2 regions of the Alkaliphilus metalliredigens QYMF genome follow, and region 2 is predicted to be linked to the other one. Evidence: riboswitches for the same ligand, from Rfam matches in the RefSeq annotation. Region 2 holds a riboswitch; the other holds the start of a gene.
What was found. Region 2 has a riboswitch for thiamine pyrophosphate ahead of thiW (energy coupling factor transporter S component ThiW). Riboswitches for the same ligand answer to the same signal wherever they lie in the genome.

Region 1: another riboswitch for thiamine pyrophosphate. It lies ahead of thiS (sulfur carrier protein ThiS); the one in region 2 lies ahead of thiW (energy coupling factor transporter S component ThiW).

What each region holds. Positions count from the first base shown of each region.
Region 1 covers NC_009633.1:4,344,794-4,349,220, reverse strand. Annotated here, with positions in the region: gene AMET_RS27445 (hypothetical protein) at 1-203, shown strand, start outside; gene AMET_RS27440 (hypothetical protein) at 200-400, shown strand; gene AMET_RS20810 (YgjV family protein) at 435-1,079, opposite strand; gene AMET_RS20805 (hypothetical protein) at 1,274-2,134, shown strand; TPP riboswitch at 2,210-2,317, shown strand; gene thiS (sulfur carrier protein ThiS) at 2,437-2,631, shown strand; gene thiF (sulfur carrier protein ThiS adenylyltransferase ThiF) at 2,633-3,439, shown strand; gene AMET_RS20790 (thiazole synthase) at 3,454-4,230, shown strand; gene thiH (2-iminoacetate synthase ThiH) at 4,230-4,427, shown strand, end outside.
Region 2 covers NC_009633.1:1,293,495-1,297,921, forward strand. Annotated here, with positions in the region: gene thiE (thiamine phosphate synthase) at 1-426, opposite strand, end outside; gene thiM (hydroxyethylthiazole kinase) at 410-1,228, opposite strand; gene thiD (bifunctional hydroxymethylpyrimidine kinase/phosphomethylpyrimidine kinase) at 1,253-2,053, opposite strand; gene thiW (energy coupling factor transporter S component ThiW) at 2,071-2,547, opposite strand; TPP riboswitch at 2,667-2,781, opposite strand; gene pdhA (pyruvate dehydrogenase (acetyl-transferring) E1 component subunit alpha) at 3,007-4,095, shown strand; gene AMET_RS06175 (alpha-ketoacid dehydrogenase subunit beta) at 4,095-4,427, shown strand, end outside.

The DNA.
Region 1 (4,427 bases), 1.9 Mb from region 2:
CACCGGCATATAAAATCAAACATGCAAACATTCTTCTCAAAGCCAATGCTGAGGGACCAAACTGGATTGATAGACAGATTGCAGAAGCGTTTGTTTGTATGGATGAACAGCCTATACAACTTATTAAGGAAACTCGTACCCCTCTCCCCTTAGAACCTGGCAAACCCGAACGACACGATTATGAATACGAGGTAGCTGGTTGAATATAGCGGAGTTAGAGTTAAGTGTATTCACAAGGCAGTGTCTTAACAAGAGAATTCCAGATATAGAAACATTGCAAACCAAAGCATATCTATGGGAGCAGAACCGTAATGAATCTCAAAAAGGAGTTAATTGGCATTTTACTACAAAAGATGCTCGTATAAAACTTCAGCATGCGTATCCACAGATTGTCATGTGACTAAGCACTAGCCACTTTTTTACTTCTTGTAAATTTATAGGAGATGCTTAACAAAAATGGTTTCGTCGCCCTCGGTGCTTTGCATAAATCCCATCTTGTGTAAATATGAAGTATGTTTTTCACTAGCCACATGACTGATGAGACGAGTATAGCCTAAGTCTAAAAAGTAATTTGCATGTTCCTCATAAAGATACTTTCCAATCTTTAGATCTCGATATTCGGGGATTGCAAAGTCAAGTTCAACTAATAGCGTGTTTTCATCATATCTGGATCCAATAAAAATACCTGCGGGAACAAGATCCCTTAAAACATAAAATCCGATCATATCATGGGTAAATTGCATAGAATGATTAGGGAAGTAGCTTAAAATGTCTGTTTCATAAAAATCCAAAAAGTATTTGAAATAAGGACTATTATTATCAATAGCGAGTACTTTAAAGAATTCTGTGGTGCTGCCAGGCGCGTAGAGTTTAGTCAAATAATAGATATTGATAATGATAATGGCAATATTCGCAATAGCTACGGGAATTGCACCAATTAAGAAACCATATATGGCAAAAATAAGGGCGCCTACTAAGTTGATCAACCTCAATTTGACAATGGAAGTCATGAGTAAAGAAATAAGTATTAAGGTTGAGGCTATATATCCAATCCATTCAACCCAGTTAATTGTATTCATTTGTTTTCCTCCGTTTTATAATCATTTTTTGTCCATTTTATATATTACCCTTTTATGACTCATTTAGCAATGATAACAATTGATTGATGAAAAAAGTAGAGCAGATAAGGAACATAAAATGAGGGTTCTAACAATACATAAGAAAAGGAGTTTGATAAAGATAAATAGAAATCTAATATAAAGGAGTGGTTGAATTGTTTTCTAAGCTATTGGCATATGGCAAAAAAAGTGGGACGGTAGTCAAATCAAACCCGATCATTTTCATGACTATTTTTATGGAACTGATCTTAACTGGATTGATCACCACGGGATTCATATTGTTTATATCACCTAGAAATATAGTGCAATATGGTGGGAGTGCATCTCAAGCTGGATTCCCCTTCATAATGCTAGCATTGATGATGGTGAGTTATTTTTTGATAGCAATCGCTATTCAAGCAGGTAAGCTCAATATGATTTGTAGAGGGGTACGATCTCAAGAGGTTACGTTTAATCACTTTGGAGAGGGCGTTAGGGCTTTTTTTGTACGAATTCTTGGGGGAGCATTTTTGTTAATCCTTCTAGGGGGTCTGCTGGGAATAATCATCGTGCCCATAGTGCTTGTCATGGGTATTCTTGGTTTAATTATCTTGACTATTGGAATAATTGTGGTTGCAACACTATTAATATTTTGGGAGACAATTTTGGTTTATGATGAACTTCCTAGTGCATGGGATGCGATTACAGGAAGCTTTAAGTTTGTAAAAAAACACTTTTGGATGGTATTATTGCTCCAGATACTCTTTACTATTTCAAATAGTATTATCGATAAATTAGGAGCCACACCATCCATTGAGCCATTAGGAATATTAAGAGATGAAGGCATTGTTTTTTTTAGTAGTCTAGGAAATGTAGCAGGAGCATCAATGATCAGTCAAGTCATTCTATTGACAGTTATCGCTATGTTATTTAAACTATTCATTGAAACTTTTTACTTTGTCTTCTATCACAATAAAGGAATGTCCATAGGGTATCAAGAAAATGATGAAAGTGAAAGTCAAAGTGAAGGTGAATGATAACATCTTAATCAATATCTTTACAAGAGATGATAAGTCAACTATACTTAAATAAGCAAGAATGAAAAGTAAATAGTGTTTAGCTAGGGGAGCCATTACGGCTGAGAAGGAATGATTCATAATACCTGACCCTTTGAACCTGACGTAGTTAGTACTACCGTAGGGAAGCTGATAGAGTTGATGAAATTAATTACGGTGAAATGTATAATTGAACCTATGAAGACATCTGAATCTATAAGAAGCTTCCCTAAAGTACAGGGGAGCTTCTTTTTTTTACAAAAATAGAGGAGGGAGATGTAAAGATGATTGTCAATGGGAAAAAAACGTCACTACCGAATGGAACAACGATTACAAAATTACTACAGGAGTTGAAGTTAGATTCAGATCATGTGGTAGTGGAAGTTAACATGAACATTATTCCAAAGGGACAATACGAACAACTGATGCTAGATGAAAGAGATCAAGTTGAGATTGTGGGATTTATCGGAGGGGGTTAATATGAAACTGATTGTGAATGAAGATGAAATGGATGTAAAAAAAGGAACAACAGCATTCGAAGTGAGAAACAAAGTCAAAAAAGATGCTGATGTTGTTGTTTATAATGGCTTTATCATCAAGGAAGATGTTTTATTACAAGAAGGAGATCTGATTACATTGATTCAAAGGGGAGAAATCCCCATCATCGAAGAACTAGAAGTATTATTGACCTCCAGACATACCCCAGGAGTTCATAAAAAAATAAAGAAGGCATCTATAGGCATTGCAGGCTTAGGGGGATTGGGTTCAAACATTGCTGTTTCCTTAGCTCGCATGGGAATTGGAAAGCTTTTATTGGTGGATTTTGATGTGGTGGAACCGAGTAATCTCAATAGGCAGCAATATTTCATACGACATATTGGAATGTTGAAAACCGAAGCACTTCAGCAGTTAATCCATGAAATCAATCCATTTGTTGAGGTAGAGGTGATCAATATATATTTAGATCAAACCAATATTGAAGACTGCTTTAAAAATATGGATGTTATTGTTGAAGCCTTCGATAATCCAACATCTAAGTCAACACTTGTCAATACAGTATTGGAAAAAATGAAAGAGAAGCCCATGGTGGCAGCTTCAGGAATGGCAGGATACTTTTCCAATAACTCGATTAAGACCAAGCGCATCACGAAGAAATTTTATTTAATTGGCGATGGGGTATCGGCAGCAAAGCCTGGGTGTGGGTTGATGGCTCCAAGAGTAGCTATCGCCGCAAATCACCAAGCTAACACAGTTGTTAGAATTTTATTAGGTGAAGAAGAAGTTTAAAAGGAGGAGAGGAAATGGAAGGATTCAATATTGGAGGTAAATCACTCAAGAGTCGACTTCTAGTTGGAACAGGAAAGTTTGCTAGCTATGACTTGATGAAGCAAGCCATTGAAGGCTGTGGTACACAAGTTGTCACAATGGCCCTGAGACGAGTGAATCTAGATCATAAAGAAGACAATATCCTTGAGTACATTCCTAAGGATACGATTTTACTACCTAATACATCCGGTGCAAGAAATGCAGAAGAAGCCATTCGAATTGCAAGACTTTCTAGAGCAATGGGATGTGGTGATTGGGTTAAAATTGAAGTAATATCAGATCAGAAGTATTTACTGCCTGATAATGAGGAAACGGTTAAGGCCACAGAAGTACTAGCAAAGGAAGGGTTTATTGTGCTACCTTATATGAATCCAGACTTAATGATCGCTAAAAGGTTAGAGTCTGTAGGAGCAGCAGCGGTTATGCCCTTAGGATCACCTATTGGAACGAATAAAGGGTTGCAAACCAAGGAAATGATCCGGATTTTAATTGAAGAAATTAAAGTTCCCATCATCGTGGACGCAGGAATTGGGAAGCCCTCCCAAGCTGCTGAAGCTATGGAAATGGGAGCTGAAGCAGTACTGGTCAATACGGCAATTGCAACAGCTCAAAATCCAGTGAAGATGGCTAAGGCCTTCGAACTGGCAGTAAGGGCAGGTCGATTAGCCTTTAATGGGGTAACTGCGCCACAAGCTAAAGTGGCTCGGGCATCTTCCCCCTTGACAGGATTTTTACATGAAGGGGAAGCATAATGAGTTTTTATGATACTTACCTAGAATATGAGAACTTCGATACCGAGGGATTTTTAAAGGAAGTAAAGGAACCTGATGTTTTAGGAATTATTAAGAAAAATAAACTAAATCATCATGATTTTTTAGCTCTACTCTCTCCAGCGGCAGCTAATTGCTTAGAGGAAATGGCTCAAAGAGCGCAGGAACTTTCACTACAG
Region 2 (4,427 bases):
TTTTTTTGTTTTTGTAGGGAAAAGGGCCCCTACCCCTAGGTAATTAGCTCCTAGACTTTCTGCCTCTAATGCTTCAGCAAGGGTTGCAGCTGAATAACCCAGTGTTTTATGGGGACCTAGTAATTCTCTGGCTTTTTTGATAGGTAGATCATCAGGTCCTATATGAAGCCCAGCGGCATCTACGGCTAATGCAATGTCCAGACGGTCATTAATGATCAGAGGAATCTGATATTGATCTGTTAGTTTTTTTAGGGCCAGGGCAGTTTCATAAAAAACAGCACTGGTGGCTTGCTTTTCCCGTAATTGAACAATAGAAACGCCACCTTTTATTGCAGCCTCTATGCTTTCCATCAGATCTTTTCCATTAAGCAAAGAACGATCCGTCACCAAATAAAGAGAATAATCTGTTTTAACGATAGGAGACATCTAAGCTCCCCCCTTCCAAAATTGTTTGTTCAGTGAGTTGATGTATGTGATCAAAAATTCGAACTTTAAAAGTACCAATGGATTCATGGGCTTTTAAGGATGCATAAGCGCCTTCTCCAGCTAGGTCCATTATGAGGACACCAGCTAAAGCTGCCAGTAAAGCTTGATCTGTTACCGCCAAACAAGTAGCGATGAGAGAAGTGGTCATGCAGCCAGTGCCTGTTACTTGGGACAATAGGCTATGCCCATTAGAAACAGAAATCAGGGTGGTACCATCACATATGGAATCAGTAGCTCCTGTAATTGCCACTGTTGTTTTATATTTTTGAGCTAAAGTACGTATCATTTTTGGAGTATTACCTCCAAAGTCCATGCTGTCAACTCCTGCTACAGAATAATTCATATTCATCAGGACTTGCATTTCGGATGCATTCCCTCGAATCACTGTAAAATCAATGTTCTTCAACAATTGGTTGACGGTATCCTTGCGAAAGGTAGAGGCGCCCACGCCCACGGGATCTAATATAACCGGAATCCCTAGTTCGTTAGCCTTTCTTCCAGCTAAAAGCATTGATTGGACACGTTTATCATTTAATGTGCCTATGTTAATCACCAAGGCAGAGGCCTTTGAAACCACCTCAACAACTTCCTTTGGATCATCTGCCATTATAGGAGAGCCTCCAAGGGCCAGAACAATATTAGCACAGTCGTTGACGGATACATAGTTCGTTATGTGATGAATTAATGGCTTATTGTATTTAATTTTTTCAATGATTTTTGAAGATTCCTCTAGTTCCAGCATTCTATATCCTCCATTCCTTCCTGGTTACTCTAATCCAGCCCGTTGATAGAGCGAATAGAAATGATGAGTGGGTCCAACTCCTTTACCGATAGATAGGGCGTTCTCAATGGCCACTGTAATGTATTCCTTGGCAAGTTTAACAGCCTCAGTAATGGGGAAACCTAGAGCTAAATTAGAGGCAATGGCTGAGGATAAGGTGCATCCAGTGCCATGGGTATTTTTTGTAGCAATACGCTTTGTTGAAAATCTTTGAATCGCTTTTCCATCGTACAATAGATCAACGGGATCGCTTTCTAGATGGCCCCCTTTGATCAACACATATTGAGGACCCATTATGAAAATTGCTTTAGCAGCCTCCTCCATATCTTTTTCGCTTTCAATGGTGAGCCCTGTGATTACCTCTGCCTCGGGCAAATTAGGTGTGATGACTGTAACCAGAGGAATCAGTTGGTTAATTAGTGAATTCTTTGCTTCTGGGTTTAACAAATGAAACCCACTCTTTGAAACCATAACAGGATCTAAGACAATATTTTTGGCTTGATATTTTAGTAATTGTTGCGCAATGGCTTGAATTGTGTCTACCTGAGAAACCATTCCAATTTTAACTGCATCTACCTCGATGTCCTCATAAATTGCCTGGATTTGTTTTGCGATCATCTGGGGAGAAATATCTTGAATACCGAAAACCCCCTGTGTATTTTGGGCAGTTACTGCAGTGATCACGCTCATGCCGAAAACCCCATGGGCGGACATCGTCTTTAAATCTGCTTGAATACCGGCTCCACCACTACTGTCAGAGCCTGCAATTGTCAACACTTTCTTCATTAAACTCACCTTCTCCTCTATAGATCGATATGCTTTGCAACCAGTTTTAAAATAATGTAGCCGATGGTTCCTCCAAACAAAGTACTAAGAAGGAAGGGAGGAACAAAGAAAAACAGTGCGACCTCACTACCCAATAAAAATTTTGCAATGGGATAGGCAACAAGACCCCCAATGAATCCAGTACCAATTATTTCGCCAAGGGTAGCAATGGTGTACTTACCTGTGTATCGGAAGCAAAGTGCTGCTAATAAGGCACCGAACAAACTTCCGGGAAAGGCTAAAAGAGAACCTGTACCTAGGATGTTCCTAAGGAGTGAAATACCAAAGACAGTCCCAACTGCATAAAGGGGTCCTAAAATCACACCGGCTATCACATTAATGGTGTGCTGTACAGGAAAAATTCTAGAGACCCCTATGGGAATATAGATTAGATGTCCACTAATGGTTCCCACGGCAATCAATAGCCCTGAGAGGGTTAATTTTTTAATATTCATCTGTTAATCTCCCTTCTGTGTAATAAGCTCTGTTTTCTAAAATAGTATGTATCTCTGATGATGCTGGTAAAACAAAAAAAGCACAAATCCACAGGAAGGATTTGTGCCTTGTTGATGTTAAGTGGCGACGATCACTTCCCTACGCTGGTATAACCCAGATCAGGTTCAGAATAAGGGTCAAAGACAGGTAGGTCTTTTTCTCAGCTGGCCTCTCCAGCTCCCCTAGTGATTGTTAAACATAATGATTTAAGTTGATCATAGCATAAGTGGGTAAACTAGTAAAGAAGTTGTTTGTTTAACAAATAGTCGTAGATAGGTAAATATTAAGTAAATATAAAGAGAAGTGTTAACACAAAAAAAGATAATCTCCAATCAAATATTTTTGTTAGAAAAAAAGTGTAAAGGATATATAAGTAATAGAGAATGATTTTCAATTAAAGAAGACAAGGAGGGGTTTACTTGATTTTTGAAGGATATCACCCACTAGATAAAACAATGTTTCAAGTGATGGATGAAGAGGGGAACATTATTAAGCCAGAGTACATGCCTGATATATCTAAAGAACAAATGATGGAAATGTATCAACTTATGATTCAAACACGAGAGGCGGACTTAAAAGCATTAATGTATCAGAGACAAGGTAGAATGCTTACCTATGCACCAAATATAGGCCAAGAGGCCGCACAGGTTGGGAGTGCCTTCCCTTTAAAGAAAGAAGACTGGATGGTTCCCGCCTTTAGAGAATTGGGAGCATGGCTCACAAGGGGAGCTAAGTTGGAAATGATTTATCTCTACTGGTATGGAAACGAATTTGGCAGTTATATGCCAGAGGACCTGAAAATCTTACCTGTATCCGTACCAATCGCTAGTCACTTAAACCATGCAGCTGGAATTGCATGGGCTTCCAAGCTACAAGGAAAGGATGAAGTCACCATCACGTATTTTGGAGATGGGGCAACCTCTCAAGGTGATTTTCATGAGGCCATGAACTGGGCGGGGGTATACCAAGTGCCAGTGGTATTTTTATGTCAAAACAACCAATTTGCAATCTCTGTTCCAAGGGGAATTCAAACGAGTTCTGAAACCATTGCACAAAAAGCCCTTGCCTATGGGATGCCCGGAATATTAGTAGATGGAAATGATATTTTTGCCATGTATGCCGCTGTTAAGGAGGCTTTTGATCGTGCCCGTAGAGGTGAAGGGCCAACGTTAATCGAAGCCTTTACTTATCGAATAGGAGCCCATACCACAAGCGATGATCCTAAGAGATACCGATCCGATGAAGAAGTCGAAAAATGGAAGAAAAAAGATCCCATAGATCGGATGAAAAAATATTTAATGAGTCAAGGAATATTAACAGAAGAAGAAAATGAGAAAATAATTGAAAAAGCTGGAAAAATAGCAGAAGAGGCTTTTAAATATGTAGAAGCCAGTGGCGATACAGTATTAGAAGATATTTTTAAATATCACTATAAAGAGATGACACCTCAGCTGACAGAGCAATTAGCAGAATATAAAGCCTATCTAATGGAAAGAGGTGAAGCATAATGGCAGTAATTAATCTTTTACAGGCAGTAAACCAAACCCTAAAGCAAGAAATGAAAAGAGATAAACGGGTGATTGTATTTGGAGAAGATGTAGGCCTTGAAGGAGGTGTTTTTAGAGCAACTGTAGACTTGCAAAAAGAATTTGGTCCAGATCGTTGTATGGACTCACCCCTATCCGAGTCAGGAATTGTGGGTGCAGGGATTGGGTTGGCCATTAATGGTCTGATCCCAGTTGTAGAAATGCAATTTATGGGATTCTCCTATCCAGCATTCAATCAAATTATCAGCCATATGGCCAGGATGAGAAATCGTTCCAGGGGAAGATACACTGTG